Regions from separate parts of the Arthrobacter sp. BE255 genome, predicted to be linked through region 1. Evidence: riboswitches for the same ligand, from Rfam matches in the RefSeq annotation. Region 1 holds a riboswitch; each other region holds the start of a gene.
What was found. Region 1 has a riboswitch for cyclic di-AMP ahead of J2X42_RS06990 (hypothetical protein). Riboswitches for the same ligand answer to the same signal wherever they lie in the genome.

Region 1 (10,412 bases):
CACTGGGTCCGGCGCCACCATTCCGCCCGGCTGTCCGCTTCAGTCTTCTGCCTGAGGGCCTGGGCGTCCGCCTCGCGTTTCTGCTCCAGCGCCGTCTTGTCGGCCGCTGTGCGCTGCTTAAGCGTGCGCCAGTTGATGTAGAAGGCCAGGAGGGCCGCGGTCAGCACGGCCAAGGGTCCCAGCCCTGCAAGGATCACCCACCAGTCGGCCGGTCCCGAATGGACGACGACGTCGAGGGGGCTGGGTGATGGGGCAGGAGTCACCCGACCAGCATAGGCGGCGGCAAGGACGTCAACGATACGGCCACTCAGGCGGATGCCATCAGGGCAGCGGTGCAGGTGGGAGGTTCTTGGCGGCCGGCCCTTGGATGACGGCGCCGTCGATGGCGAACCGGGAGCCGTGGCAGGGGCAGTCCCACGTGGCCTCGGCGGTGTTGAAACCGACGGTGCAGCCCAGGTGGGTGCAAGTGGCGGATACGGAGTGAACGAGACCGTCTTCGTCTTTGTAGACGGCGGTGCTCCCGCCGTTGGCTTTGATGACTGTCCCCTCTCCGGGCAGCAGGTCCGCCTGGCCAGGCCGGCCGCGGACCTTGCCGGCCACGACAGCCGCGAAGGTCCTAGCGTTCTCCGTCACGAACCGTCCCGCGCTCGCAGCCGGGGTGATCCGGTTGCTGTTGAACACCCGGGCCCAGGGGTTCTCCCGGCCGGTGAGGGTGTCAGCGAGTATTAGGGCGGCTGCAGTTCCATTGGACAGGCCCCATTTGCGCAGGCCGGTGATCACGTACACGTGTTTGGCGGTGGGTGACATGAGCCCGGCGTACGGCAGCCCGTCGAGCGGGATGCCGTCCTGTGTTGACCAGCGGTAGGCGACCTTGTCCACGCCGAGGCGGTCATGGGCGAAGGCCGCGAGCCTGCGGTACCGCGCGGCTGTGTCGCCGGACTGGGACACGCGGTGGCCCTCACCGCCGGCAAGCACGTAGCTTGTGCCGTTCACGCTGGCTGTCAGAATGGATCGCATCGGTTGGTCGGCACTGATGAACGTGGCGTCCAGCGGTGGCGTGTCAACGCGCCCGGCCACGATGTACGAGCGGTGTGGATGCGCCCGCAGGTAGAAGAGGCCCTGGCCGCCCCACGGCACATTCGTGGCCACGATGATGTCGCGGGCCCGGACGGTGCCGTCCTCGGTGTCGATCACGGCCGGGTGACCATCGTGGACGTGCTGGGCGCGGGTCTGCTCGAAGACGAAGCTGCCTTCACCGTGTACGGCGCGGGCGAGACCCTGGAGGTATTTCACGGCGTGGATTTGTGCCTGCCCGTCGAGCCGGACGGCACCCCTGACCGGGAAGGGCAGCGGCACCTCGGTGGTGAACGTGGCGGGAAGGCCCAGCCGGGCAGCAAGGCTGGCTTCGGCGCGCACGAGTTCCAGCGCATCATCGCTTTCGGCATACGTGTAGTTGGCGACGCGGCGGAAATCGCAGTCGATGGCTTCCTCGGCCACCAGTTGCGCGACGTGTTCTATCGCGGCCTGGTTGGCCTGCGCGTAAGCGCGGGCAGTGCCCGTGCCGTGGCCGCGGGCAAGCCCGGTGTACGCAAGACGGTGGAGGGAGGTGACCTTGCCGGTGGTGTGGCCCGTGACGCCGGTACCCACACGGGCGGTCTCAATGACCGCGACGGTACGGCCAGCTTGTTTGAGGGCGAGCGCGGCGGTCAGCCCGGCGACGCCCGCCCCGACGACCGCGACGTCGACCTCAAGATCCCCGCGCAGGTCGGGATAATCGGTGGTTCCGGCGGTGGCAACCCAAAGGGAGACGGGTTCACCTTCTGGCCGTCCACTGTTCGCTGCGGCATTCACCGCATCACCTCAGGATCCGGTTCTACAGGGGCCGTGTTAAAGGCTGCGCCAGGAGCCCCCGACGCAGGGGAGGTGACGGCGGCCGTCCCCGGGCACACTTCCCGCCCGGGTACGGCCGCCGTCGTAGGTTTCCACGAACCGTGGAGGGCTACATAGCGCTTCCCTTTTTCTCCATGGCATCCCGGCCGAGCCAGAGGCCCAGGCCCACCATGCCGACGCCCAGTACCAGGTGCAGCCAGTTGTCGGCGGTGTTGAACGGGACGAAGTTGGCGGCCGCGTTCATGTCGATGACCAGGCCGTAGATCCACAGCAGCAGGTACACAACGCCGCCGCCCAGGAGGAACCAGCGGGCCATCGGGTTTGTCCGGGCCATTGCGATACCGGCCGCGCCAAACAGCAGATGCACGATGTTGTGCAGCACGGACACTTGGAAGACCCCAAGCAGCATGGCCCCGGACTCATGGCCGGAGAAGGTCATAGCGCCGTAATTGGTGGTGATTCCCGGGACGAACCCGAGAACTCCAACCAGCAGGAAAACCGCACCAATAATCAAGGCGGTGTTGTGAAGCGTCAACCCCATCATGTGGTGCTGGGCGGGATGTGAGGCGGTGGTCATTGCTCTCCCTTTCACGCAAATTGCCGGCTCTTCAGGTGGAGAACCGGCCTCGCGGCAAGGAGTCGCAGGAATCCTGCCGACAGTGACATTTTACTCCCGAAAACCGCGTGTGGGCAGGGGAAACAGGGCCATGACATGCTTGTGGAGTGACAACGCTTTCGACGCAACCACGCCGTACCGCGCTCACGTGGAAGGTGGTGCCAGCGGTCCTGCTTTCCGCGTCCGGGGTGCTGCTTTTCGGCGTCGAGAATGACCCCCTTGGCTACGGCATGCTCGCCACGAGCGTGGTCACGGCGGCACTGATCGACCGAGCGTTCCTGCGGCACCTGATGCTGGTGGCGGCCGGAATGGTCATCATCAGCCTGGTTCCCCTCAACGCTGATTTGAGTATCACGCACATGACGCTCATGGGTGGAGCCCTTGCCTTGGCCGTGCTCGTGCCCTGGCTGGTGTCGCGGTTCGCCTACCGTGAGGAGATCATCAAATTTCCGGTGAACACCGGCCGTCAATGGCCGTTGAGCGCGAAGCTGTACCTGATCGCTGTCGTGGCTCTTGGTTACTTCATTCTTCCCGTGTACCTGATCCGCACGGGGGTCTACCAAAACTGGCCGGACGCCTCCGACCCCACCATCTTCTGGCGGCTTTTCCTCGGGGTGAACGCAGTTGGAATCTGGGACGAGCTGTTCTTTATCTGCACCACCTTCACCCTGCTGCGGCGGCATTTCCCGGACTGGCTCGCCAACATCCTGCAAGCCGTGATCTTCTCGTCGTTCCTCTGGGAGATCGGCTACACGGCCTGGGGTCCGCTCCTGACGTTCCCGTTCGCGCTGCTGCAGGGCTACACCTTCAAACTGACAAAGTCGTTTACTTACGTTGTGTCAGTGCATCTGCTTTTCGACTTCGTCCTGTTCCTCGCGCTGGTGCACGCCCATAACCGCGACTGGCTACCGATCTTCCTTTACTGAGCCTGGCCCCGGAGGATACGTCCCCTCCGGGGTGGGCTGCAGGGCCTACGCCACCAGCCGCAGCGGACGCCCACCGAGTTGGACCGTGATTTCCTGGCCCCAGGACGCTGTGAGACGGTCGTCTTCCATGCCGTCGCCGAACACCACGAGCTGGTCTGAGCCAACAGTTACGCGAAGCGTTTCGCCAGCGGCCAACAAGCCCTCGGTCAATGAGGCTCCGGTGATGGGGGAGGGCCATGCTTCGCGGACGAACCAAGCCAGCCGGGAATCCGTCGGCCCCGGCAGGGGGCGTCCTCCGCGTTCGAGGGCGATCGATGCGCACCAGCCCGTGGCGCCGGTGCCGGTGGAGACGATCAGGCCGGAGGAGGACTGGCGCTCGGCCCGCCCGTCCGGTGCTGTCAGCCGGTACCGGGCCGACTGGTGTGAGGCGTGTCCGATGAAGATCTCGTTGAGTCCGGAGAGTTCCTGGCCGTCGTCGAGCCGCGCCGTCACTGTGGTGAGTTCATGGCACCGCAGCCGCTCCGCCGGTCCAGCCAGCGCTGCGTCCTGCAGGAGCCTTGCCGCAGCCTGGGGCGAGTGCCGGACCAGGACGCCCGGGTTCATTCCGGGCTCCGGGTCGACGCCGATGACGGGCTGGCCATTGAGATATTTCGCCGCGTTGGCCACCAGCCCGTCCTGGCCCACCACGGCGATGATGTCCTCCGGTGCGAGCAGGAAGCGGCTGAGGTCCGCACGTTCCACTTCGGCACGGCGCCATTCGGCGGGAACTGCGGTCCGCAGGGAGGCCACCGCAGCGGTGAGCCTGTCGTGCCGCTCCTGGACGTCCTGGATGCTGCGGCCCCTGGTGCGGAGGAAGAATTCGGCCTGGCCGCGTGTGGCGTGCCGGTCCAGCAGTTCCTGGAGCTCGGTCCGGCGGTGGACGATGACGATGCGCGGGGTTGCCATGATGCGTCCCTACTTGGTGATGGCCGTCGGCGTCCCGGCCACGGGAGCCTCCCTGAACAGCCCGGCCAGTGCCCCGCTCAGGAGGTCCGGGGTGATGGTGAGGTTGCCGATGTTGGGCAGCGATCCTGCAGCCTCGCGCAGCGCCAGAGCCAGCAGCGTGGCCTGCTCCATGCCCCGGTAGACCTCCATGGTGGCTGCTTCGCGTGCCGCGGCCGCTTCGCCCACCAGCCGGATCTGGTTTGCTTCGGCGGAGGTGGTGATGACTTGGCGTTCGGCCGCAGCCTGTGCCTCGATCAGGCCGGCGGCGGCCTTTTCCCCGGCCTGGCGCCGGGCGTTGGCGCCCTCCTGGGCGACCAGGTGTTCGCGCCGGGTGGCCAGTTCAATTTGGCTCGCCATTTCGTTTTCGGAGATGGTCCGTTCACGCTCGACGGCGACCGCCCGGCGTTCGTACACGGCCCGGTCTGCCTCGGACTGGAGCTGTTCGCGGACGGGTGTCTGGAGCGCACGTTCGACGTCGGACTCGGGCCGGACCGCCAGGACCTGGACCCCGAGGATCTCGATGCCGGTGGACAGGAGCCGCGCGTCAGTTCGGAGCGCTTCGGTGAGGACAGCCCGGAGCTGGCTGACGCCGCGCTCGAGGGCTTCGGAGAGGGTGGTGGTGGCGATCTGGTCGATCGCATGGCTCTGGCACAGCTGGCCGATGATCGTGGCCACCTGTTCGCGTCCCGTGGCCGGAGCTGAACCGGCCGGCTGGAGGCCGAAGTCGAGGCGGCTGGACACTGACACGGGGTCAACGAAGCGGTAGGTCACGTTTGCCTGGACGCTCACGTCCTGGTGGTCACGGGTGATGGCGTGGAACAGGGTGGGCAGTTCCTGGTCATCCACGGGGACCTCGCTGAGCACGGAGTTCGCAGGCCGGAACCAGAACGCCTGGCCCACACCCTGGTGCCTTACCTGGCCTTGCTGCAGGTGGACGACGTATCCCGTAGGGCTGCCCAGGAAGTGGCTGATCCAGGGGTAGCGCTTGATGCTTGCCATGAGCTTCTCCTTCTATGTTTTCGTCATTATGACGATAACTAGACAGTAGGATCGTCGAGGCTTTATTGTCAAGGTGACGATAAATATCTAGGATGGCTTCATGGCTGAACCCCGCACGGCTCCTGCGCGCTTCCCGGTGACCGTCGACGTCGTCGCCCTCACCGTTCGCGACGGCACCCTGAATGTCCTGCTGATTACCCGCCTGATAGATCCCTTCCGCGGCCAGCCCGCCCTGCCGGGCGGTTTCGTCCTGGCCGGTGAGGAGTTGCTGGATGCTGCGGGCCGGGAGCTGGCTGAGGAGACCGGCGTCGGGCATCTTCCAGGGCATTTGGAGCAACTGGGCAGCTATGGCCCCAAGGGACGCGACCCGCGCGGGGACGTGCTCACCGTGGCCCACCTGCTGCTCGCTCCGGACTTTCCGGTTCTGGCGGCTGGCAGCGACGCCGCACATGCTGCCTGGTACCCCGTCAGGAAGGTCATGAACGGCGAAGTGAAGCTCGCCTTTGATCACGAGCGGATCCTCCGTGACGCCTTGGAGCGGGCGAAAGCAAAACTCGAATACTCGCCGTTGGGGGCGGCTTTCTGTGGGAAGGAGTTCACCATAGCCCAGCTCCGCGCCGTCTACGAGGCTGTCTGGGGCACCCGCCTTGACCCCCGCAACTTCCACCGCAAGGCCACAGGAACGCCTGATTTCCTGGAAGATACCGGGCGGATGACGGCCGGCGACGCCGGCCGTCCTGCCGCCCTCTACCGGCTGGCTGAAGCTGCCAGGCCGGCTGCCGGACAGCCGGCGCGTGCCGTACTCAACCCGCCGCTGATGCGACCGCGGGACTGATTCCCCCGGTGTGAAGGGGAGTTGCCAGGGTCAGTACCAGTTGTTCTCGGCGCGGAATTCCAGGGCTTTTTCCGGCGAACCATAGCGTTCCTTGATGTAGCCCAATCCTCGGTCAACCTGGCTCGGCCGCCACTTTGCCGACGTGTCCCAGAGCGCGTTCAGGGCAGTCATCTGATCTGCACCCCATCCATAGGACGCCAGGCGGGCGCTGGCATATGAGCGGGTATCGACTGCTTCGTCGGTGTTGTCATCCCCTTCATCGGAGGGGGCAGCGGTACCGGTGGGCGAGGGGGCGGGCGACGCGGCCACTGGCGTGGGTGTGGGTGTGGGTGTGGGTGTGGTTGGGGTGGCCGGTGGCGTCGTCGTGGGTGCTGGTGCGGCCCCTGCCGGAGACGCTGGCGGAGCAGTTGTTGCCGCTGAAATAACCGGCGGCTGAAGGATCACAGTGGGCCCCGGTGAAGGCGGAACTGCGGCGGGGGAGTCAGCCAGAATTCCGGCCAGGGTGGGAGCGTCCACTGGCATGGGGAGGTCGGCGACGGCTGGCACAGACGAGGCATTGGGATCCGACGCGGCGGGCACGTTACCGGTGCCCGGGGCAGCCTCTGCCGGGGTGCCCGGTGCGCCCGAAGGAGTCACGCGTCCATTAGCGTAGGTGGGCTGCGCTCCCGACGTTGCACGAGTCGCGTCCGTTGCGCCGGGAGCATCCTGGGCGGACGACTCCTTGCCGAAGAAGGGCAGCTCGGTAGCCTGGCTGGCTGTGCCGACAGCAAGCAGCACGGCAAGGGAGCCGGCGACTATCGCCATTCGATGACCGATAACGCGAACCGAAGCGGCTCTCTTCAGGATGGCCCGGGCATCGGAGCTGAAAGCAGCGGCTACCTGGGGGCTAACTGCTGTTGTTGGTGCGCCGCCCCGGCCTGCGGCTCTCCGTGGGCGTTGCGGAGCGGTACCCATGGGGGCTATTGCCGGTATGGCTTCGGTTGCAGGAGACGCAGTTTCCGCGGGACGTCCTGATTCCGGGGCAGGCGGTACGTCGATGGCCGGGCGCCTGTCCCTGCGTCGTCGCAGCGGGGCGGACGCCGGTTCGGTGGAACCATGCCCGGTATGTGGCACTTCGGCGTCGGAACTTGCGGGGGTGAGTGGAGTGGTGATGACCGGCGCAGCACCTGCGCGGTGCCGCCCGGTCCGAAAAGGGCGCGACTGATCAAGCGAACGGGACATGATGGTTGCCTCTCAACGCCTGCGGAGTTAGCTGTCGGGTTCGGCGGAGGTCAACCGGCCGGCACGTTAAACGTGACGGCTTCACCCCAAGGACCGCTGGGCAGCGGCCCGAAGACTGTGGGTCCCCCGTCTCTGCCTTAATGTGTTGGGAGTCCGGGATGTGGCAGAGCTCGGCGTCAGCCCGGACGCAGCCCGATCCAGATGGGCCACCCCAAGACCGTACACGAACCCGTCCGTTAAGTCACGTTTAGGTAACAGGAATGATCCGTGCCGCGAGTTACCTTGTGTCCGCCCTCGATTGCCCAGGGGTATCGGCTGACAGGCCAAGGCGCAGCGGTAGGCCGGCCGAGCTTTGGATCGTCCACTGGACGTAAGGTTTGATGGAACACGGTGCGATGGGGGACGTCACCGGGTTGCTTCAGCGGTGCTGCGTCCCCCAAGGCGCCGGGTCCAAGGATCGGCGGCAACCATCGCGATCTGACACATCAACAGGGGGAACAATGACAGTAATGCTGATCGGCGGGGGCGCACTTGCCCTCCTGCTCATCGCGGGATTCATCTTCTACACTTCGAGCATCCGGTTCGCTAAGCCGAACGAGGCCATGCTCATCACCGGTAAGAGCGATCCGAACACAACCGATGAAACGTCCGATGACCAGTCCCGTGTCATCATCAACAACCGGGCGTTCGTTAACCCGATCACCGAGCGCGTAAGCCACATCTCGCTGTCGTCGCGTCAGGTTGAAGTCACCATCGAAGCGATCTCCAACAACGGCATCCAGCTCAAGCTGGCCGGCGTTGCCCAGGTAAAGGTCGGCGGTGACAAGATCTCTGTCCGCAAGGCAGCCCAGCGTTTCCTTGACCAGCAGGACGCCATCGATCACTACACGCAGGAAACCCTGTCGGGTTCACTGCGTTCGATTGTGGGCACCCTGAGCGTTGACGCGATCATCAAGGACCGCGCGCAGTTCGCGGCCTCCGTCAAGGAAGAAGCCGAGCATTCGATGACGAACCAGGGTCTGGTCATCGACACCTTCCAGATCAAGTCTGTGGACGACGCAGGCGGCTACCTGAAGAACCTTGGCCGCCCCGAGGCCGCCCTGGTGGCACGGAACGCCAGCATCGCTGAAGCGAACTCCCAGCGGGAAGCCGCGGAAGCGAAGGCGCTCGCGGACCAGAAAACGGCTGAAGCCGAGCAGAAGCTGGCCCTCCGGCGCGCTGAACTGAAGCAGGAAACGGATGCCCGCCAGGCAGAGGCTGACGCCGCGGGCCCCCTTGCCCACGCCGACCAGCAGCAAGCGATTATCCTCAAGAACCAGCAGGTTGTGGCACGCCAGGCAGAACTTCGCGAAAAGGAACTCGACATCGAGGTCCGCAAACCCGCCGACGCTGCCAAGTACAAGGTTGAAACCGAAGCAGCTGCCGACCTCGCACGCCGTACCCGGATCTCGGAAGCTACGAAGGTTGAAGCCGCCGCGGAACTCGAAACCCGCAAGCTCAAGGCTGCCGGCAACGAGGTCGAAGCAAAGGCTCTGGCAGCAGCCAACACCGCCAAGGGCAACGCCGAGACCGAGATCAACAAGACCCGCGGCCTTGCCGAGGCCGAAGTGACCAAGACCAAAGGCATCGCCGAAGCTGATGTCATTGGCCTTCGCGGCACGGCTGAAGCAGGAGCCATCGAGGCCCAGGCCAAGGCGTACAGCGAGTTCAACGAGGCAGCAATCCTCAACAAGCTTCTGGAGGTTCTGCCTTCCATCGCCCGGGAAATCGCCGCGCCGATGAGCGCCATCAGCAATATGACCGTCATTTCCAACGACGGCGCAGGGCAGGTCAGCAAGAATGTTTCCTCGGGCGTGCAGCAGACTGCGCAGATGCTCAAGGACACGACCGGGTTCGACGTGATCGAAATGCTCAAGGGCTTCGGCAAATCAACCCCCGTCGCAGGCCCCAGGGCCACCGGAAACGGCGCCGTCAAAGAAGAATCCGGAGCGCAGTGACCGTGCCGGCCTGAGGGACAGGCCGGCCGGCTAAACTCCGGACAGAATCAACAAAACGCCGCGGAACGATGACTGGTCCGCGGCGTTTTGGCGTCCAGGTGCCGGGCGACAGGACCGCCGCGTGCCGGCCCGCAAAGTGGGAGACTCGTTTCCATGCGTGAACTCGTCATCCTCGGCACTGCCTCCCAGGTGCCGACCCGCTCCCGGAACCACAACGGCTACCTGCTGCGGTGGGACGGCGACGGACTCCTCTTCGACCCTGGCGAAGGAACGCAGCGCCAAATGCTGCACGCCGGAGTATCGGCCACCCGGATCACCCGCATCTGCCTCACGCACGTGCACGGTGACCACTGCTTTGGCCTGCCCGGAGTGCTGTCGCGGATGGCTTTGGACGGCGTGCCCCATCCGGTCCACCTGCATTATCCGGTGTCCGGGGAGGAGGTGGTCCGCGCCCTGGTGGCCGTCAGTTCTCCCGGTATCGACCTGCGGCTTCATCCGCATGGCGCCGCCGGAACGGTCGCGCCCGGCCTGGAGGTGCACCCGCTGAAGCACCGCATCGAAACCTACGGCTACAGGCTCACCGAACCCGACAGCCGCACCTTCCTTCCGGACCGGCTCGCCGCGGAGGGGATCACGGGAGCCGACGTCGGCCGGCTGCAGCGTGACGGCCGCCTGGGACGCGTCCGCGTTGAGGATGTGAGTGTTGCCCGGCCCGGCCAGCGCTTCGCCTTTGTGATGGACACGGCACCCTGCGCCGGCGCGGAGGAACTGGCCGACGGTGCGGATCTGCTCGTGGCGGAGTCAACGTTCAGCAACGACGACGCCGGGCTCGCCGCGGAGTACCGGCACCTTACCGCGGGGCAGGCAGGGGAGCTGGCGGCCAGCGCCGCCGTCGGCACCCTTGTCCTCACGCACTTCTCCTCCCGGTATGGCGACGACGTCAC
Region 2 (10,412 bases), on a different contig from region 1:
CTCGGCAACCTTTGGCCCGCCACGCACCGTCAGGTATTCGGCGACGCCCTTGAATTCGCAGAAACTGCTGCCGGCCGCCGGCGCAAATGTTCCGGGGCTGAAGGCCGACCGCGGCAGGTAGTAGACGGGCGGATGGCTCGTCTCCAGCACCCGCACGGCGTCCTCCGTGTCGAGGATGATTTCACCGCCCAGGACGATCAGCACACGTTCTGTGGTGGGTTCGACGCGCGGTGGACGCGGATAGTCCCCCACGGATTCCTGGCCTGGCAGGGGAACGGCGGGGCGGAGTTTGGGGCGCATTCCAACAGTGTGCGCTCCGGCGCGGCCGTGCGCGAGCTGACCTGCTGTAATGCCTAGCCGGGCTGTCCTACATCCTTCGCGTCCATGATCCGGTAGGCGTAGCCCTGCTCGGCCAGGAAGCGCTGGCGTTTGGCCGCGAAATCCTGGTCCAGGGTGTCCCGTGCCACCAGGGAGTAGAAGCGGGCGGCCCGCCCGTCGTTCTTGGGACGGAGCAGCCGGCCCAGCCGCTGGGCTTCCTCCTGGCGGGACCCGAACGAGCCGGAAACCTGGATGGCCACGGACGCTTCGGGCAGGTCGATGGAAAAATTGGCCACCTTTGACACCACCAGCGTGTGCACGTCGCCGGCCCGGAAGGCATCGAACAGCTTCTGCCGTTCCTTGACGGACGTCTCGCCCTTGATCACCGGAGCGTTCAGGCGCTCGCCGATTTCATCCAGCTGGTCGATGTACTGCCCGATCACCAGCAATTGCTCGCCCTGGTGCCGGGCCACGAGCTGCTCCACGATCCGGGTCTTGGTCTCCGACGTGGAACACAGCCGGTACTTGTCCGCGTCCTCGGCCATCGCGTAGGCCACACGCTCGTCCCGGGGAAGGTCCACGCGGACCTCCACGCAGTCCGCCGGCGCGATGTAGCCCTGCGCTTCGATGTCTTTCCAGGGCGCGTCGTACCGTTTGGGGCCGATCAGGCTGAAGACTTCCCCTTCGCGGCCGTCCTCGCGGACGAGGGTGGCGGTGAGGCCCAGCCGGCGGCGCGCCTGCAGGTCAGCGGTCATGCGGAAGATCGGGGCGGGCAGCAGGTGGACTTCGTCGTAGATGATCAGGCCCCAGTCGTTACCGTCGACGAGTTCCAGATGGGGGTAGAGGCCGCCGCGTTTGGTGGTGAGGACCTGGTAGGTGGCGATGGTGACGGGCCGGACTTCCTTGACTGCACCGGAGTACTCGCCGATTTCGTCCTCGGTCAGGGAGGTGCGCTTGAGCAGCTCGTCCTTCCACTGCCGGGCCGCCACAGTGTTGGTCACCAGGATCAGCGTTGTTGTCGAACTGACGGCCATCGCCGCCGCGCCCACGAGCGTCTTACCCGCGCCGCACGGCAGCACCACAACACCGCTGCCGCCGGCCCAGAAGTTCTCCGTGGCCAGCTGCTGGTAGGGCCGGAGCTTCCAGCCGTCCTCGTTCAGCGCGATCAGGTGCGGAGTTCCGTCCACGTACCCTGCGAGGTCCTCCGCCGGCCAGCCGATCTTCAGCAGCAGCTGCTTGAGCTGGCCCCGCTGGGAGGAATGCACCACAATCGTTTCGCCGTCGATCCGGGGCCCCAGCAGGGGCTGGATTTTCTTGGCCCGGATGACCTCTTCCAGCACCGGATAGTCGTCGGTCCGCATGACAAGCCCATGCTGCGGATCCTTCTCCAGGCGCAGCCGCCCGTACCGCGACATGGTCTCTTCGACGTCGATCAGGAGGGAATGCGGCACCGGGAAGCGCGAATACTTCAGCAGCGTGTCCAGCACCTTCTCCGCATCCAGACCCGCGGCGCGGGCGTTCCACAGGCCCAGCGGCGTCAGCCGGTAGCTGTGCATGTGCTCCGGGGCGCGTTCCAGCTCGGCGAAGGGGGCAATGGCGTGGCGGGCCTCGGTGGCCAGCTCATGGTCCACCTCCAGCAGTATGGTCTTGTCGCTCTGGACAATCAGCGGTCCGTCGTTCACGCGGTGGTGTCCTTCACTGGCGCAGTTCCTCTGCGGCCTCAATATCAATGATCCGGTGGATGGAGACCACCCGTTCGGTCTCCCGCGCAGGATCGAAGACCCTGACCCGTCCGCCACTGACCGACAGGGGAACAACGGTCTCCCGGTTGGCGTTCCCGCCGCCGTCCACCACGTTCATGCACACGGTCTGCTTGAGCCGGATGGCCCGCTGCAGGGTCTCCAGGCCGAGCTGGGTCGCTGTTTCGCCGGACCCGGACAAAGACACGGACGACGGCGGGGTCCCCACTCCCGGTGCCCCGACCGCCCCATGGCCGTCCGGGCCGCCGGAGTGGGATGTTCGAAGGTGGCGCAGCACGGCCAGCTGGGAATCCATGTCTGCTTCGGCGGGCGCGGTCCGCGGCGCGGTGTAGACCGGCCGCGCGCTGGCCGGGGCCGGCATGGTCCGGCGCAGCCGGATCAGGGATGGCTCGGATTCCTCCACCGACGGGGACAGTCCGAGGCCGCGCAGGACCTGTGCCGTTTCGCGCGGCGGCGCCGTGGAAATCAGGACCGTCGGGGCGATCCTCACCAGGCCAAGCCCGGATGCCTTCGATTCCGCGGCAAGCTCCAGCACGGCCGTTTCATCGTCGCTCTGGACGAAGCTTGCCGCCGTGCCGACCCGCAGCCGGCCGTGGCGTGAGGCCGTGTCCTCCACCAGGTATTCGAGGGGCTGCGGCACGGCGGTGGCGGAGTGCTCCCGAAGGAAGGCCAGCAGGCTTGAAGCATCCTGTCCGGCCTCCAGCGCCCGCCGGACCGAGGCGGTGGAAAACCGGTAGATCGTGGCCGGGCCCTGCCCCTCGGCGTCGGCCATCAGCAGCAGTTTTTCACTGAGTTCGGGACTCAGGTAGCCCGGCGCGACGGCTGTGAGATCGGCCTGGAGCAGCACGTGGTTCAGCGCCGCAGGAAGGTGCTCGCCCAGGATCCCCAGCGCTTCGTCGGGGTTGTCCTCGGCGATCGCGCTGCCCAGCTGGCTGAGCGCCCCTGAACCGGTCAGGCCCAGCATGTCGGCCTCCGCCAGGACGCCCCGGATCAGCGAACTGAACCGGCGCGCCATCCGGGGCTGTTCCCACTCGGCCCGCTGCAGCACGGCGGCAGCGTCCAGGACGGGGGCATGGGCCTCCGGCGCCGCGGCCTCTTTCGTCAGGTGGTTCAGGATTTCGAGGATCCGCTTCCTGACAACAGGCGCGTCCGGCCGCTGGGCCTCTGCCGAGAGCGCATTGATGGTGGTTCCGGCCGCACCGCGATGAACGGCCGGCGTGTTTTGCTGGCCATTGACCGGCTGGCCCACCATCGACGGAACACGTTCACTGGCCAGCCAGGCGTTAACAAGCCACAGCCACTGCTCCTGCCGCGGCAGGACCAGCCATTCCAGCTCCGGTGGCTGGACCCAGGCCGAGGAATCGACGTCAAGCCGGATCAGGCCGGACAGCGCGCACAACTCCACCATGAGGCCCGTGCGGTGCTGGTCAAGCCGGAGCCCTTCCGCCAGCCGCCGCATTTCCCGGACCCCCACACCGCCTGTACGCAGTGTTGCCAGCGGCTGCTCCCTGACCGCGTAAAGGAGCTCGCCCACCAGCCGAAGCGTTTCCGCGATGGCCCCCAGCGCGGCATTGCGGCGGAGCGCGGCAGTGGTGTGGCCAAGTTCGGGAACCGGCGGCGACAGCGTGAAGTCCTCAATAATCGCGCCGCCCCGCAGGGAAACACCCACACTGTGGGGCAGCTCCACGTGGGCTGCGTCCAGGGGCACCAGCAGGCCGCGCGCCAGCAGCCAGTCAACAGGCCCGACGTCGGCGGCTTCGGTGGCCACGGAGGCTTTCCGTTGTGCCTGGGGGACGGCACCCATGGCCCAGTTCCCGAATCGGGCGAGCAACGCCGTCGTACGTTCCGGAGCGCCGGCAAGGATGCCCTGCAGCGCCTCCGGCGAGGACGTCCAGTGCTGCAGCGCAAGCGCCGCCTCCATGGGCGTGGTGGCCTCCTGGACGGCCACCCCGCTGCGGTGCAGCTCGGCGACCAGCTGGACCACGCGCTGCGCGAACGCGGGCTGCAGGCGGACCAGCTCCGTGTAGCTCCGTCCCAGCCCTGCCGGGTAGATGCCCACAACATCCCGAAGTGTTCCCACCGGGAGGTAGAAGTGCTGGCGGTGGCCCGTGGGGGCGGTGCCGTGCGGAGGTTCCGCCCGGTGCACGAGCGCGAGCTCCTGCAGGGAGGCCAGGATCCGCTCAATGGCCGCCACCGACGCGCCCGGGATGAATTTCCGCAGGCCGGCCGCGCAGGCACTGTGTGCGGTGTCGGTGTTGGTGCAGAGATGCAGCGTTTCCAGGACCTGCATCTGTGGTTTGTTCAGGCGCTCCAGCGCACGCTGCACGCTGACCCTGGCGCTGGCACGCGCGGCCAGCGCGGAAAAGTCCGGAACTGCGGGCGAAATGAGGTCCGGCCGCGCGGCGAACAGCGCACGCAACGACTCGTCGCTGCGTGCCTCCAGCTCTTTGCTCAGCGCGCGGATAAGGGACATCAGTCCAACGTTACCGCCCGCCGGGCTTTCCTGCCCGGCGCCGCCCTGCCACGCTGTCCAGGATCAGGAAGAGCATCAGCAGGAAGGCAACCGGCAGGCCGTACAGGGCGGTGGAGGTGACCCACACGGGGGCGGCGGAACCGGCAAAGGCCAGTGCCATCACAGCGCCCACTGCCGCGAGCGAGAGCAGGGCGACCGCAGCCGCGCAGATCATCAGGAGGCGCCGGTAACGCGAGGGTGTCATGGACGTAACGCTAACAGTCCTTCGGCAGGCGTTCGTATAAAGGCCGTAAAGCAGGATTCGGGCGCGCGGCAGGATAACCTTGAAGCAACAGACCAACTCGGCCCGGGCAGTCATACCCTGAACCCGCATATCAATGCGGATGCGGTGACTGCCGGCCGTGTCTCAAGACGTCAGAACGAAGAAGGTTGATTACGTGCCTACCGGCAAGGTCAAGTGGTATGACAAGGAAAAAGGTTTCGGATTCCTCGCGGGCGAGGACGGCCAGGAAGTTTTCCTGCCCAAATCATCGCTCCCTGAGGGCGTTACCGAGCTAAAGGCCGGAACCCGGGTGGAGTTCGGCGTGGCCGACGGCCGCAAGGGGGCACAGGCCCTGGGCCTCCGCGTCCTGGACAAGACGCCGTCCATTGCCAAGGCCAAGCGGCCCAGCGCCAAGGACCTTGCACCCCTGGTGCAGGACCTCGTCAGCGTGCTGGACAACCTCTCCGGCACCCTGTCCGCCGGCAAGTACCCGGAAGGCAACAAGGGCAAGGCCATCGCCGCAGCCCTGCGTAAGGTTGCCGACGAGCTGGACGTTTAGGCCTGCTGATGAACCCGGAAGCTGAACAGCCGGACCAAACGGCAACGGAGCAGGTGAAGGCCCCGGCCGTCACGGCCGCGGCGGTCGAAACCAAGCGCCCTGCGGGTGTGCCCGTCTGGCGCATCGGCAAACCGGATGCCTTCCTTGCCGGAGCGGTTGATGTGGCCCGCTCCGCCGTCGAAGGCATCACGCCGGCGTCCACCATCGGCACCCACCTCGGCGCCAAGAGTGAAGGCGACCGGCTGGTGACGCATCTCTTTGAGTCGCGCCTGCCCGGTTACCAGGGGTGGCAGTGGTTCGCGGTCCTGACCCGGAACTCGCGCTCCAAGGTGGTCACCATCAGCGAGCTTGGCCTGCTGCCCTCCGAGGAGTCCATCCTTGCCCCCGAGTGGGTGCCCTGGGCTGAACGCGTACGCCCCGAGGACGCCCAGGACGAGGAGGCGCTGGACGCCGGATATAGGGCAGCCGGCGTCGAGGCAGTGTCCGACGCCGAAGAGCAGGACACTGACGAGCCGGACACCGAAGAGCCGGACACCGAAGAGCCGGACACCGAAGAGCCGGACACGGACGAGCCGGACACCGAAGAGCCTGCCGAAGACTCCGAGTAAGACAGCAGACGGCGCCGCCAGGACCAAGGTCCGGACGGCGCCGTCGAACGTTAACGCCCCTGCCACGCCTACCCGTCGATTGCTCCAACAGCGCCCTTTAGCACTCCCAAAAGGGCGCTGTTGGAGCAATCGATGAGGTGTGGCGGGAAGTTACTTGCGCAGTTCGCCCACCACAAAGTCGATGCTGGCCAGCAATGCGGTGACATCAGCCGGTTCGATGGCCACGAACGTTGCGATCCGGAGCTGGTTGCGGCCCAGCTTGCGGTAGGGCTCGGTGTCCACAATGCCGTTGGCACGCAGCACCTTGGCAACAACAGCCGCGTCCACGGAGTCGTCAAAGTCGATCGTGGCGATGACGTTGGAGCGTTCCTCGGCCTTGGCCACAAACGGCGTGGCGTAGTCGGAGGCCTCGGCCCAGGAGTAAATCCGGCCGGCGGAGTCTGCCGTGCGGGCCGACGCGAAGTCCAGGCCGCCGTTGGCGTTCAGCCACTGCACCTGGGAGTCCAGGGTCACCAGGGTGGACAGCGACGGTGTGTTGTAGGTCTGGTTGAGGCGGGAGTTGTCGATCGCCGTCTGCAGGTCCAGGAAGTCCGGGATCCAGCGGCCGCTTGCCTTGACCCGGGCGGCGCGCTCCAGCGCGGCGGGGGAGAAGAGGCCAAGCCACAGGCCGCCGTCGGATGCAAAGTTCTTCTGCGGAGCGAAGTAGTACACGTCCGCTTCGGCAACGTCCACGTCCAGGCCGCCGGCGGCCGACGTCGCGTCCACCAGGACCAGGGCGCCGTCGTCGGCTCCGGACACGCGCTTAACCGGCGCGGACACGCCAGTGGAGGTCTCGTTCTGCGGCCAGGCGTAGACGTCCACGCCGGCCTCGGCCTGGGCAACGGGGCGGGTTCCGGGCTCGGACTTGATGATGGAGGAGGCGTCCAGGAACGGCGCCTTGTTGGTGGCGGAGGCAAACTTGGAGCCGAATTCGCCGAAGGACAGGTGCTGGGCCTTCTTTTCCACCAGGCCAAAGCTGGCAATGTCCCAGAACGCGGTTGAGCCGCCGACGCCCAGTACCACTTCGTAGCCCTCGGGGGCCCGGAAGAACTGGCTGAGGCCCTCGCGGACAGAACCGACGAGGTTCTTGACCGGGGCCTGGCGGTGGGAGGTGCCCAGGATGGTCTTGGACGCGGCTGAGAGTGCTTCAATCTGTTCCGGCCTGACCTTGGAAGGTCCTGCGCCGAACCGTCCGTCCTTTGGCAGGAGGTCGGCAGGAATAGTGATGCTGGTTTCGCTCACAGGGGCTCCAATTTCGGCGTGGACGTAACTCACGTCCGGGACGGTGGGATGGCCGGCAGTCGACGATGGCTGCAACACGGACCTCCCTTATTCTGCCTGAACCGCCGATTGGGCGGGAACCGGCACCGTCATAGTCCAGCCATTGAGACAAGCCTCCGGCAGCCCAGGAATTATCCGGACAAACTCAAAATAGGCTAAGCTTTTCAACGGACTACGTCGCTGTCGGTACGCGATACGGTGGGACAACGCAAGGTACTGCGCTCGAGGAGCTGAGCTGGATGACGGATCTGATCGATACCACGGAGATGTATCTTCGGACCATTTTGGAGCTTGAGGAAGAGAACATCGTTGCTCTTCGCGCACGCATCGCCGAGCGGCTCCGGCACTCCGGTCCCACGGTGTCCCAAACCATCGGCCGGATGGAACGTGACGGCCTCGTGGTGGTCTCCGGAGACCGCCACCTGGAGCTGACAGAGGCAGGCCGTAAGCGGGCCACGGAAGTCATGCGCAAGCACCGGCTCGCGGAGCGCCTCCTGGCGGATGTCATCGGCCTGGACTGGGCTTACGTCCATGACGAGGCGTGCCGCTGGGAGCACGTGATGAGTGAACGCGTCGAGCGGCGCATCTACGAACTGCTGAACCACCCCACGGAATCCCCCTATGGCAATCCCATTCCGGGCCTCGCGGCGCTGGGCGGCCAGGCGTCGTCGCCCTTTACGGACGGCGTGATCAATCTCCTCGAAGCGATGAAGGGCTACGGCCCGGGCTCCAGCGTGGTTGTCAGCCGGCTGGCGGAACCCATCCAGGTGGAGCCGGAGTTGCTCATCCAGCTTGACGAGGGCGGGATCCGGCCCGGTGCCGCGGTCTCGCTGGAGCGCGTGGGCGACTACATCTCGGTCCGGGTGGCCGGGATCGAAGGGGCGCTGGAGCTCCCGCCGGAAGTCGCCGCGCACGTATTTGTATCCGTCGCCTGACGCCTGTTCAGGGGAGGCGCTGAACGGCGTATTTACCCCATTCGTTGGGGTTTACGCAAAGATAACGGAATTGTTACTGTCCGGCTTAATCGCCTATAGTTAACGCCAAGCGTCGATACAAAAGCGTTACCTGATCTGGAGCCGAGCTCTGCCAGCAGATCGGAGTACGAGTCACCAACTGGCAGAGGCGGGGGAACCACAACCGGCGGTCGCAAGGCCGCCTTGGGGTGAAGTCCGTCAGCAGCAAGCCTCTTCCAGCGAAGGATCCTACGGGATATCTCTCTGCGCCGAAGCTTGCTTACGGCGGACCGGGTCTTTGAACTCTCTGACCCGAATCCGACAGCTAACTTCGCAGGCTATCCAGAGAGGAACCGTTCTTGACCATGCAGAATTCCAGGGGCCGCCGCCGCGCGGCAGGCCCCGCAGCAGCGCCCCGCGTTGCCGCAGCAGTGGCCGCGGACAGGCCCCGGGATCCACAGCGCGATGCGCGCCGCCGCCGGGGCCCCTTCCGGCAGATCACCGATTTCGCGGCCGCCAGCGGCGTTGGCCAAAAGGCAGGCATTGCCCTTGCCGCCACCGGCCTGGTGCTCACTGTCACGGTGCCGGCCACCAGCCCCGTGCTGGCCACTCCCGACGCCGGCCAGCAGGCGTCGGCTGTTTCCGCAGCTCCGCAGCCTGAAATCTCCGCCGAAGCAGCCGCAAGAATCGACTTCAGCCGCTCCTCCGTGGTCACCCAGGGCGATCCCGACGGCAAGCTCAAGCAGCTCCTGAGCGCCCAGTCCGCGGGCTCGATCACCAGGGCCGCATCCGCAGGCAGCCTGGGCGCCCCGCTGGCCAGCCTCGTCACCGCTTCGCCGTTCGGCTACCGCGTCAGCCCCATCACCGGCGGCACCGGCGACTTCCACCGCGGCCAGGACTACGTGGCCCAGTGCGGCACCTCTGTCCTGGCAGCAGCCAGCGGCACCGTGACTTTCGCCGGATGGCACCAGTACGGCGGCGGCAACCGCGTGGTGGTGGATCACGGCAACGGCCTTGAAACCACGTACAACCACCTCTCGTCGTTCAACGTCAAGGTTGGCCAGACGGTCAGCCGCGGCGACGTGGTGGCGCTCAGCGGCACCACGGGAGCCTCCACCGGCTGCCACCTCCACTTCGAGGTCCAGGTCAACGGTGAAGTCGTTGACCCCACCGGCTGGCTCTAGCCAAATGATGGCAAGCTCTCACATTCGCGTGACATCCCGTGACCTGAATGTGACATTCGATCTGAACTCCTGTAACGTCTAACGTGCGTCAACTTTTCCGAAGTTGACGTTCTTGAGTGGATTGCCTAGCTCTGCCACCGCTCAAGGTCCGTTCGCATGACATCGTCTGGCAGGGGCGGGGGAACCAATTTTGGTCTTCGAAGTCTGAAGGCCTTGGGGTTAAGTCGCAAAGCTTCCTAGGAAGCGGCGTGGCCGGGTGAACTCCCATCCGAATCCGACAGCTCACCTCGTAGGCATTGGGAGAGGCTACCTTCGTGTCTTCACGCCATAATTCCGCGCGTCACCGCGCGCAAACGGTTCGCACCAACCCTTTGGGCCCCGTGTCCAAGGCTGTCAGTGCGAATGCCGGGACCGTAGGTCGCCAGGCTGCTGTCATCGCAGCTGCATCAGGTCTGATCCTGAGCATGGGGCTTCCGGCCAACGCGGCGGACACCACCGCCGGCGTATCCGCATCCACCGAGTCCGGCTCGCAGACTGCCCTTGCCGTCACCGCTGCCCCCACGGCCACCGTCTCCTTCGAGCGTCCCGTGGTCAAGACCACGCCGGCCCCGAAGGTCGAAACGGTCCGTGCGCAGTCCACTGACACGGAACGGACTTCCGAGGCAACGGCCACCAAAGCCAGCAAGCTGACGGACGCCGTATCCTCTGCGGCCGCATCCGGCCTGGCAGCCATCGCCTACACCGGCATCGGCCACCCCTACGTCTGGGGCGGCACCTCTCCCAGCGGCTGGGACTGCTCCGGATTCACCCAGTGGGTCTACGCCCAGGCCGGCATCAGCATTCCGCGTGTCAACGCCTGGACGGCCATGACGCCCACCGCAACACCCTCTCCCGGTGACCTCGTTGTACAGAATGGCGGCGCGCACGTAGGCATCTACGTTGGCAACGGCATGATGATCAGCGCCCTGAACCCGT
Region 3 (10,412 bases), on a different contig from region 1:
ACCCAGCACGGCGCCGTCGGGCCCTATCACCACAGCCCCGATGGGCACATCCGCCGTGGCCAGCGCACGCCGGGCTTCGTCCAGGGCAAGACCCATCCAATCAAGGTGGTTCTTTTCAGCGGGGACCATGGCTCAATGATAGTTTCGATGGATATCCAGCCTTGCAAAGCATTGACGCCGGGGAGGCAACGTGGACGCTGACACCCTCAGGGATCGCCTGGACCGATGGTATAAGCCATACGCTGCCCTGTGGATCACGCTGCTGGTAGGCGGCACGCTGGTGATCATCATGGCGCTGCTGGGTGCCGAGGTATACGGCGACGTGGTGGATGAGCAGGGCCTGGCGTCCCTGGATCTGCCCGCACTGCAGCTGTCCCAGGACCTCCGGTCCCCTGCCCTTGACACCGCGGTGACGGCCTTTACCAACGTCGGCGGGGGCGTCGGCATGCCCATCCTGGCCAGCATCCTTACGGCCTGGCTCACCTTCCTGAGCAGGACCTGGCGGCCCATCATCCTGGTGGGCGGAGCAGCGGCCGTATCCACGCTGGCAACCACCGTCGGCAAAAGGCTGGTGGGCCGCACCCGCCCGGACCACTCCGAAGCCGTCCCGCCGTACGAATCCTCGCCGTCCTTTCCCAGCGGCCACACGCTCAACACCACGGTGGTGATCGGGGTCCTGGTGTACATCATGTGCCTGCAGTTCGAGATCCTTTGGGCGCGGATCACGGCCATCTCCGCCGGGGTGATCTTCATCATCGCGATGGGCCTGAGCCGGGTGTTCCTGGGCCACCACTGGCTGACGGACGTGATGGCGGGCTGGTTCCTGGGGCTGGCCTGGGTGGGCGTGGTGATCCTGGCGCACCGGCTGTTCCATCTGCTGCGCAAACGCGAGCACGCCGGCCCGGCACCCACGTTCGAACACCCCGTCCTCCGGGACGACCAGACGGGCTGAATCCGGGCCCGGCCCGCCGAGCCCGGATGGTAGTTTTGACCCATGCGCACTCTCGTTGTGGACCACCCGCTGGTCGCCCATAAGCTCACCGTCCTCCGGGACAAAAACACCCCGTCCCCGGTCTTCCGGCAGCTGACGGAAGAGCTGGTGACGCTCCTTGCCTACGAGGCCACGCGCGAGGTCCGCACCCAGCCTGTCACCATCGAGACGCCGGTGAGCACCACGGTGGGCACGGCCTTCACCAAGCCCACACCCCTGGTGGTCCCCATCCTGCGCGCTGGCCTGGGAATGCTGGAAGGCATGACCAAGCTGGTCCCCACCGCCGAGGTTGGCTTCCTGGGCATGGCCCGGGACGAGGAAACCCTGGACATCATCACCTACGCCGAGCGGCTCCCCGACGACCTCACAGACCGGCAGATTTTTGTGCTGGACCCCATGCTGGCCACCGGCGGCACGCTGCGTGAGGCCATCAAGTTCCTGTTCAAACGCGGCGCATCCGACGTCACCTGCATCTGCCTCCTGGCCGCCCCCGAAGGGCTGGCCAAGCTGGAAGAGGAACTCGCAGACGCCAACGTGACGATCGTCCTGGCGTCCATCGACGAAAAGCTCAACGAGAAGTCCTACATCGTCCCCGGCCTGGGCGACGCCGGCGACCGCCTGTACGGGATCGCGGGCTAGCCGGGCCGAGCCCGGGCCCGCCCGCAGGACCAGTCCGCACCCAGGACCAGCCCGGGACCGTCCGCAGGACGGCGCCCGGGGCGCCGCGAATTTCGGGGGGTTCCGGATTCACCGCCGTCCCGTTAGCCTGTGCGGATGGACTGGAAACTTGAACTCGTTTTTGTGCCTGTATCCGACGTCGACCGCGCCAAGGACTTTTATGTCAACAAGGTGGGGTTCAACCCGGATTTCGACGAGCGGCCCATGGACGGCATCCGCTTCGTCCAGCTGACGCCGCCCGGCTCGGCCTGTTCCATCTGCATCGGCGAGGGCCTCAATGACGCCCCTCCCGGCACGGCCCCGAGCCTGCAGATGGTGGTCAGCGACATCCAGGCCGCCCACGACCACCTCAAGGGCAACGGCGTGGAGGTGAGCGACATCGATATTCAGGACTGGGGACACTTTGTCTACTTTGCCGACCCCGACGGGAACAAGTGGGCCGTGCAGTACATCCCGGGACGCGACGCCCAGGTCACCACCTAGGGCAAAATGGGGAGCATGAACCTCCCCGCGCCTGCTGCCACACGCACGCTCATATGCCGCGCCGTCCTTTTTGACATGGACGGCACCCTGGTGGACTCGACGGCGGTGGTGGAGCAGGTCTGGGGCGAGTTCGCCGGCCGCTACGGCTTGGACATTGCCGAAATCCTCCGCACGTCCCACGGCATCCAGGCAGCCGACACCGTGCGCCGGTTCGCTCCGGCCGGGGCCGACGTCGTCGCGCTCACAGAGGAACTCGGCGCCATGGAGCGGGTGCGGACCACCGGCATCGTTGCATTGCCCGGGGCCGCCGCACTACTCCGGAGCCTTCCGGCCGAGGCCGTGGCACTGGTGACCTCAGCGGACCGGATCCTGGCTGATATCCGCATGGACGCTGCGGGGCTTGCCATGCCGGCCGCCGCCGTAACGGCGGAGATGGTTACCCGGGGCAAGCCCCACCCGGAAGGCTATCTGACGGCAGCCGGCCTGCTCGGCGTGGAGCCGCAGGACGCCGTTGTGTTCGAGGATGCGCCGGCCGGAATCGCGGCAGGGGTGGCCGCGGGCATCCGGACCGTGGCCGTCGGTCCCAACACGGGCCCGCTGCCGGACGGCGTCCTCCATATCCCGGACTACAGGGCGGTCACAGCCGCCATGGAAACGGACACGGCGGGCAAGCAGGTCATTTCTTTCCGGCTTTGAGGTCGGCGACCACTTTCGCGATCCGCCTGGCCCGGGTTTCCGCCGTCTTGGCGTCCCCGAGCGGCTCCACGTACCGGCGCTGCGCGCTGTAGTTCAGCGTGGCATAGAACGCCTGGGCGTGAGGTTCCGCGGCCAGCGCTGCTGCCAGGTCATCCGGTACCTCGATGATCCGAGGCTGCGTATCCAGTTCCACGTCCACCTCGACGGTGTCCCCGGCCGCAACGCCCGTGAACTCCCGGTTGGCGGTGCTCACGCCGACCATGTTCTGCCCGCCCATCACCGCGATGCTGCTCCGGTAGCTCTTGCCGTTGATGGTCACCACGACGGGCGGACGCTTGCCCGCGCCGAGGGCGGCGACAACCTCTTCCGGAACCTCAATGCCTGCCTTGTTGCCGCTGCCCAGGATGGTGGTGGTGAATTTCATGGCCCAAGTATGGCCCGGAGCCGCAGGCCAGGGAAGCCCGGACCGCGGGCACCGGGATCCGGCCGGACCGCAGGTCTCGCCGGAGCCGTCCAGCGTCGCGGAGATAGGCAAGGGCAGTCCGGCTGTAGTCGACGTTGGAATCCGACGCGTCGGTCCATTCCACGGGCACTTCGAGTACGCGCAAGCCGCAGGTGTTGGCCAGGACCAGCAGTTCGGTGTCGAAGAACCAGGATCTGTTGGCGGTGTGGGGGAGGAGGCGCCGGGCGGCTTCGGACCGGATGGCCTTTGCGCCGCATTGCGGATCACTGAACCGTGCGCCGGACACGGACCGGAGCACCAGGCTGAGGCACCGGGGGAGGAACCCGCGCCGCAGTGGGCCCGACGCCGGATTGCCCCTGCGGGCGCCGGTCGCCACATCTGCCTGTCCCGTGAGCAGGGGAGCCAGCAGCGGGTCCAGCGCCGATGGCTCGAGGTCCAGGTCAAGATACGCCAGAACCGGCGACGGCGACGCGAGCCAGACAGTGCGCAGGGCATTTCCACGCCCTGCCTCGCCCAGCCGGACAACGGTCACGTCGCGCAGATCCCGGGCTATCCGTTCGGCGATCCTCAAGGTCCCGTCCGTGCTGGCGTTGTCAGCGACCGTGATCCGGAACGAATGCGGGAAGGCGCTGCCGAGATGCCGGTGGAGGCGCCGGAGCGCGGCCTCGAGGCTCTGTTCCGCGTTATGGACAGGGACAGCCACCTCTAGGACAGGGACTCCGGGCAGGATCTCAACAGGGTGGCAGCGGGAGTCGGCTGCCGGCGTCGCGGGCAAGGGTCCGGTCCGCTGCGGTGCGCGGTGTGCCTGGCCAATAGGTGTCATGCATCAAGGATGGCGTTCGGTGTTGTGAAGGCTTTAGGCCATGGCTGTGAAGCTGCTGTGGAGGCGGCGACGCCAAAAGCAGCAGGCCCTGAACCGGGGGGATTCAGGGCCTGCTGCGTGCTTTGGCCGGAAGCCGGAGAGGCCGGCTTAGTACCAGTTGTGCGACAAGTGGAAGTTCAGGGCACCGCACGGTGACTGGTAGCGCTCCTGGATGTAGTTCAGGCCCCAGTTGATCTGCGTGCGGTAGTTGGTGAGGTAGTCCGCACCGGCGCTCGCCATCTTCTCGGCGGGCAGCGACTGGACGATGCCGTAGGCACCGCTGCTCGCATTGGTGGCCGTGGTGGTCCAGTCGGATTCCTTGGTCCACAGCGTCTGCAGGCACTGCATCTGGTCAGCGGACCAGCCATAGCTGGCGAGCTGGCCGGCAGCGTATGCCTGGGCTCCGGCCGGATCATTGACGGCCACCACGGGGGCAGGCGCCGGCTCGGGAGCAGGTGCCGGCTCGGCGGCCTGCGGGGCAACACTGATCTCAGCCGGTGCGGGCGCCGGGGCGGGCTGCGCCTGGATTTCGGCCTTTTCGAAGCTCAGTTTGGACTGGATGTCGGCGGCAGCTGATGCTGCGGGCGACGGCTGGGTTTCGCTCGCGGCTACCGGAAGGCTGGACTCGGAGGCCTGGCCCGCGGCACCCACGCCGATAAGCAGGGCACAGGCAGCGGTGAACATGGCTGCACGGCGGCCCAAAGACGGAATTTTAGCCAGCCGGGACGTGGCCGTTGCAGGTGCCGGTGCTTCCGCTTCCGGGAGCCTGCGGCGGCCGTGAGGTTTGATGGACCCGCTCTGCGGGCGTGTTTCTACCTTAAATTCAGACATGATGGATCGCCTCTCACACCTGCGGAGTTAGCTGTCGGGTTCGGATGAGGGCATCCGGCCACACGGAAACATCACGTGCTGGCTTCACCCCAAGGGCATCAAATGCCCGGGACTCTGGGTCCCCCGCCTCTGCCTGGTCAAGCGGAATCCGGGAAGCGGCAGAGCTTGGCGTCCTCCGGACATGCGGACCAAAAGGGAACCGCACCCAATCGACGGTACAGGAGGTTGGAGCTTAAGTCACATTTTGGTAACAGAGATCACGACGCCGGTGCGTTGCCTTGCATTGATCACGCAACCACTGGAAGGCGCAGCGCGAACTCGGTCCGGCCGGGCCGGGACGTCACCTCCACGCTCCCGCCGTGGGCTTCCACGATGGACTGGACAATGGACAGGCCCAGGCCGCTGGTGCCTTCCGACGCCGCGGCTCCGGCAGACGGTGCCGCGCCCGTGCGCGCGGCGTCTGCGCGGGCAAACCGGGCGAAAACATGGTCCACGAATTCGGCCGGGATCCCCCCGCCGTCGTCCGTCACAGACACCACGGCACTGCCGTCAGCCGACCTCATCACGGCCGTGGTCACCGTAGTGCCGGGAGCCGTGTGCTTGCGGGCGTTGGAGAGCAGGTTGACCAGTACCTGGCGCAGCTGGGAGGCGTCGCCGTTGACCGCCAGTGGCTCGTCCGGAAGTTCCAGGTGCCAGTTGTGGTCCGGTGCGATGACTTTCTCGTCGCTGACCGTCTCGACCACCAGTTGCGTGAGGTCCACTTCGCTGAGTTTCAGCGGCTGGCCCTCATCCAGCCGGGCAAGCAGGAGCAGGTCCTCCACCAGGGTGGTCATCCGCTCGGACTGGCTTTGAACCCGGGCCAGCGACTTCCGCCCATCCGGGGTGAAATTCTCGGTCATCCGCATCAGCTCGGTGTAGCCGCGGATCGCCGTCAGCGGGGTGCGCAGCTCGTGCGATGCATCGGCAACGAACTGCCGCACCTTGGTCTCGCTCCGCTGCCTCGCCTGCAGCGCGCTGGCCACGTTGTCCAGCATGAGGTTCAGCGCGTGCCCCACGCTGCCCACCTCGGTCCCGGGGTTGGAGTTCGACGGCGGGACGCGCACCGCGAGTGCCACCTCACCGGCGTCCAGTGGGAGCCGCGAAACGCGCGTAGCGACTTCGGACAGCTGCTCCAGCGGCTGCATGGTGCGCCGGATCAGGATGGTCCCGGCCAGGCCGATCAGCACCAGCCCGCCGAGGGAAACAAACACAAACGTCCACACCAGGGAGGTGAGCGTGCTTTCCTTCCCGGCGAGCGGAAGCCCGGTCACCAGGACATCGCCGTAGTTGGTCTGCACCGCCACCAGCCGGTAATCGCCGTTGGAGAGTGTCCTGTCCACCGGGATGGAGTCCTTCTGGAGCGCAAGCAGGATCTCCTTGTCCTGGGCGGACAGGGGGGAGCGGGTGGTGTCGGAGGCCAGGAACCCGGCACTGTTGACCTGGCTGTCCAGGATCCGGGCGTTGAGAGTGCCCACGCTCTGGCCGCGGGAATCGAGCGGGTCAGGCCGGCCGTTGAAGCCACCCAGCGGCGGGCGGCCGGGGTCGTTGGAACGGGAGGCGGCCTGGCTGAGCTGTTCGTCGAGCTGGCGGGTCAGGAACGAATCCATGGACGCGTAGCTGAACAGGCCCACCGCTCCGCAGATGGCCACCAGCAGGGCCATGGCCACCAGGACGAGGCGGGTGCGCAGGTGCCACGTGGACGGCTTGAGCCAGCTCCGGCCGTGTGTGCGCGCAACACCGGAAAGGGACACGGCCTAGTCCGCCGGCTTGATGACGTATCCGGCGCCGCGCACGGTGTGGATCATGGGCGGATGCACGGCATCGACCTTCTTGCGGAGGTAGGAGATGTACAGTTCCACGATGTTGGCTTGCCCGCCGAAGTCGTAGTCCCAGACCCGGTCCAGGATCTGCGCCTTGCTGATGACCCGCTTGGGGTTCTCCATGAGGTACCGGAGCAGCTCGAACTGGGTGGCGGTCAGCTGGAGCTGGTCGCCTGCCCTGGTCACTTCGCGGGTGTCGATGTTGAGGACGAGGTCGCCCACCACCAGTTCCGCGGTGTCCATCGCCGCCACGCCGGAGCGCTGGACCAGCCGGTGCAGCCGGAGCAGGACCTCCTCCATGCTGAAGGGTTTGGTGACGTAGTCGTCGCCGCCGGCGGCCAGGCCTACGATCCGGTCCTGGACAGCGTCCTTGGCAGTCAGGAAGAGCGCAGGTACCTCCGGCGCGAACGCACGGATCCTGGTCAGCAGCTCAACGCCGTCGAACCCGGGAAGCATCACGTCAAGGACCAGGACGTCAGGGCGGAACTCCTTGGCGAGTTTCACCGCCTCCGGGCCGTCCGCGGCAACGGCTACCGACCAGCCGGCCATGCGAAGCCCCATGCTCATCAGTTCGGAAAGGCTGGGCTCGTCGTCGACCACCAGGGCGCGGATGGGGGAACCGTCCGGGTGGGTGAGCTGGGGAAGGTTGTTGGTCATGGAGTGCGAAGTGGCCATGGGACAACTCTCCGATCTGTCGGTTAGCCCGCGCTATGGGCTTCCTGTGCGCGGGCTGTGAATCCCAGCCTAGCGAGCTGGAAGGTCCGCAACGGCGTTCTGCCTGCACCTCTGTGAGGGGTTGCGGCCCTTCCGGCGACAGATCGGCGGGAAAATTTTTTGTCCGGATGGCGGAGGAGCTGGACATGACGCCAAACCAGGGGACGTGTTTCAGCAATTCCACCGCTGGTGAATCCAGATGGCGTATTCGGAGTCTTCGGCGAAGATTATTCGGGAAAAGAGGTTTTCCAACCAATCGTTCTAGAAAACACCTGTTATTTTATTGATGTCCCAGAATCGTGATCTGAACCACATTCTCAGAATTCGTCTCACTATGCGGAACGATGCGCCCATTGTTACTTGCAAGTTGTCATTGTTACGTTGCACACTTCAATTGTGAACAAGAACTCAACAGCACCTGCAGCCGCAGAATATTGGCCCAGCACACCCGCTGCTGCCGACATGCGCTGTTGTCGAATGCACGCCTGACCTTCATTACCCCACGAAGTTCCTAGGCATTCGCCCCCCAGCCCAGCGTCGGGCGCCCCTCCCCAGATCTCATTGCGGGGAAACCAAGCATTCGAGCCGCGATGACGGCCATTCACATTGAGGTAAGCAATCCATGTCAGTTGCATCCGGATACGTCCACATCTCTGTCCGAAACGCCAGCAAGGCCGCCCAGCCCTCCGGCCTCCGCCAGGGGTTCGGCGCCCGCCCGGCGTTCGCTCCTGCCGCACCCGGCACCAGCTTCCCTGCCCCCGGCTACGCGCCGCAGGGCTACAACCCCAACTCCTACGGCCAGCTCCGCGCTGTCCAGCCCGCCGACGCGGCGCCTGTCACCGCGCCCACACCGGTAGTGGCGGGCCCGAACACCGTCCGCCCGGTGGCCAATGACAACGTTGCCCGCGGCTTCGTCCTCTACATGGGCATCGATGAGGAAACCGCAGCTGCGGCCGGGACCTCCATCGCCAAGCTCGCCCAGGAAATCCGCGCTTACGCCCAGTCCCTGGTGACCGGCGCCGAAAGCTACGCGGCCGTGGCCGTCGCACCGGCCAGCACCCCCGGTTCCGCGCTCGACGTCGTCCGTTCCACTTTCGGTGACCCCACGGTGAATGCACGCCAGCGCACCGAAACCGCACGCCAGCAGCAGGCCCAGGATCCGCGCCCGTCCGGCGTCCTGATCGACCTCGCCCGGCGCGAAGTCCACCTGGACGGCGAATCCCTGAACCTGACCTTCAAGGAGTTCGAGCTCCTGAACTACCTCGTCGAGAACGGAACCCGCACCGTGGGCCGTGACGAACTGCTCGAGGGCCTCTGGCGCAACGCCGAGGAAGTTCCCAACGAGCGGACCATCGACGTCCACATCCGCCGCCTCCGCTCCAAGCTGGGACGCCTCGCCAACACCGTGCGCACCGTCCGCGGCCAGGGCTACCGCTTCTACGAGCACCCGGAAGTTGTTGTCTGGGCCGCTCCGGAATACTCGATCTAGTCTTTACCGCGCACGAAAGCGGCATTTCGCCGTGCCTTAGACACCTCCTTCGTTCCTCAGTCGGCGATGCGGCACTACGCGAAATGCCGCTTTCGTGCGTCCGGAGTCTGTGAGTATTGGCCTCCGCGGCGGATCGGGACGCCTTCGGTGTCAAGGGGAGCACGCTTTGGGCTTCCCTGTCCTCGGCCGGGCCTGCCGTTCCGGGTGTCCGGGTCTTTCGTGCGGCCTGAACCGTGCTCTGCGTGACGCGTGCGCTGCTGTCCGACGGCGGCGCTGCGGGCGTGTGTGGGCGCTAGGCTTGGGGGCATGAGTGACCACCACATCAAACGCCTGGTGATTATGCGCCATTCCAAGGCCGACTGGCCGGGCGGGGTCGCGGATCACGAACGGCCGCTGGAAGAGCGAGGGCACCGCGAGGCGCCCCTGGCGGGGAGGTGGCTGCTCAAGCACGGCATCGTCCCCGACTTCATCCTCTGTTCCAGCGCCCTCAGGACGCGCCAGACGTGCACGTGGGTGTGCTCAGAACTGGGGGACAAGGCGCCGACGCCGAAGCTCGAGGACGGCCTGTATGCCGCCTCTGCGCTGCGCATGCTCACAGTGGTCAACCATGTGCCGGACACCGTCACCACGCTGATGCTCATCTCGCACATGCCCGGGGTCCAGGACCTTGCCATGCACCTCGCCTCGCGGGACTCCGACCACGATGCCTACATGGACGCCGCCACCAGGTATCCCACCAGCGCGCTCACGGTCCTGGAAACCGAAAAATCCTGGGCCGAACTCGACGGGCAGGACGCCCGGATCACCAAGTTCAAGGTTCCGCGCGCGCACTGACCTCACGCAGCAGCCCGGCCACGTATTGGATGCCCGGGCTCGCCGTCATGGTCCGGCGGTAAACCATCCCCACCTGCCTGACCTGTGCGGGGTTGACCAGGGGCACGGTGATTACGTCCGGGGGCAGTGCGGGCCGGCCGAGCCGGGGAACCAGCGCCACCACGGCTCCCTGCTCCACCAGGGCAATATGGGTTGCGAAGTCGGGATCGTAGACGCGGATGTCCGGCACCCGGCCAAGGTCGGCGAAAATCCGCAGCAAAGCCTCGTTGCAGATGGCCCCGTGCGGGGTGCTGATCCACCGCTCATCCACCAGGTCCGCCGGTTCCACCTTGCCGCGTCCAGCCAAGGGGTGGCTGCGGTGTACCAGCAGGTCCGCCATGTCCTCGCACAGCCACTCGAGCGTCATATGCTCCGGAATCACCAGCGGGACGGAGTTCCAGTTGTGCACCACCCCCAGGTCCGCTTCACCGTTCGCCACGCGTGCCACGGCTTCCCGCGGATCCTCGGCCAGG

Region 2: linked by a shared signal. The riboswitch ahead of J2X42_RS16865 (M23 family metallopeptidase) and the one ahead of J2X42_RS06990 (hypothetical protein) in region 1 are both predicted to bind cyclic di-AMP.
Region 3: linked by a shared signal. The riboswitch ahead of J2X42_RS17735 (hypothetical protein) and the one ahead of J2X42_RS06990 (hypothetical protein) in region 1 are both predicted to bind cyclic di-AMP.

Annotation. Positions count from the first base shown of each region.
Region 1 covers NZ_JAVDWK010000003.1:133,414-143,825, forward strand. The annotation lists gene J2X42_RS06955 (hypothetical protein) at 1-263, opposite strand, end outside; gene J2X42_RS06960 (FAD-dependent oxidoreductase) at 322-1,851, opposite strand; gene J2X42_RS06965 (DUF4383 domain-containing protein) at 2,000-2,467, opposite strand; gene J2X42_RS06970 (CPBP family intramembrane glutamic endopeptidase) at 2,737-3,432, shown strand; gene J2X42_RS06975 (hypothetical protein) at 3,478-4,377, opposite strand; gene J2X42_RS06980 (SPFH domain-containing protein) at 4,387-5,415, opposite strand; gene J2X42_RS06985 (NrtR DNA-binding winged helix domain-containing protein) at 5,516-6,250, shown strand; gene J2X42_RS06990 (hypothetical protein) at 6,281-7,054, opposite strand; cyclic di-AMP (ydaO/yuaA leader) riboswitch at 7,474-7,657, opposite strand; gene J2X42_RS06995 (SPFH domain-containing protein) at 7,972-9,468, shown strand; gene J2X42_RS07000 (ribonuclease Z) at 9,622-10,412, shown strand, end outside.
Region 2 covers NZ_JAVDWK010000010.1:147,857-158,268, reverse strand. The annotation lists gene J2X42_RS16905 (DUF427 domain-containing protein) at 1-300, opposite strand, end outside; gene J2X42_RS16900 (DNA repair helicase XPB) at 354-2,000, opposite strand; gene J2X42_RS16895 (helicase-associated domain-containing protein) at 2,014-4,551, opposite strand; gene J2X42_RS16890 (hypothetical protein) at 4,562-4,795, opposite strand; gene J2X42_RS16885 (cold-shock protein) at 4,989-5,372, shown strand; gene J2X42_RS16880 (DUF3027 domain-containing protein) at 5,381-5,980, shown strand; gene serC (phosphoserine transaminase) at 6,131-7,261, opposite strand; gene J2X42_RS16870 (metal-dependent transcriptional regulator) at 7,540-8,235, shown strand; cyclic di-AMP (ydaO/yuaA leader) riboswitch at 8,365-8,608, shown strand; gene J2X42_RS16865 (M23 family metallopeptidase) at 8,619-9,437, shown strand; cyclic di-AMP (ydaO/yuaA leader) riboswitch at 9,585-9,747, shown strand; gene J2X42_RS16860 (NlpC/P60 family protein) at 9,818-10,412, shown strand, end outside.
Region 3 covers NZ_JAVDWK010000011.1:120,037-130,448, forward strand. The annotation lists gene J2X42_RS17700 (nucleoside deaminase) at 1-129, opposite strand, end outside; gene J2X42_RS17705 (phosphatase PAP2 family protein) at 218-952, shown strand; gene upp (uracil phosphoribosyltransferase) at 995-1,630, shown strand; gene J2X42_RS17715 (VOC family protein) at 1,766-2,152, shown strand; gene J2X42_RS17720 (HAD-IA family hydrolase) at 2,168-2,848, shown strand; gene J2X42_RS17725 (YdeI/OmpD-associated family protein) at 2,829-3,272, opposite strand; gene J2X42_RS17730 (glycosyltransferase) at 3,223-4,134, opposite strand; gene J2X42_RS17735 (hypothetical protein) at 4,282-5,004, opposite strand; cyclic di-AMP (ydaO/yuaA leader) riboswitch at 5,010-5,168, opposite strand; gene J2X42_RS17740 (HAMP domain-containing sensor histidine kinase) at 5,292-6,794, opposite strand; gene J2X42_RS17745 (response regulator transcription factor) at 6,798-7,538, opposite strand; gene J2X42_RS17750 (winged helix-turn-helix domain-containing protein) at 8,200-9,066, shown strand; gene J2X42_RS17755 (histidine phosphatase family protein) at 9,373-9,900, shown strand; gene J2X42_RS17760 (LysR family transcriptional regulator) at 9,878-10,412, opposite strand, start outside.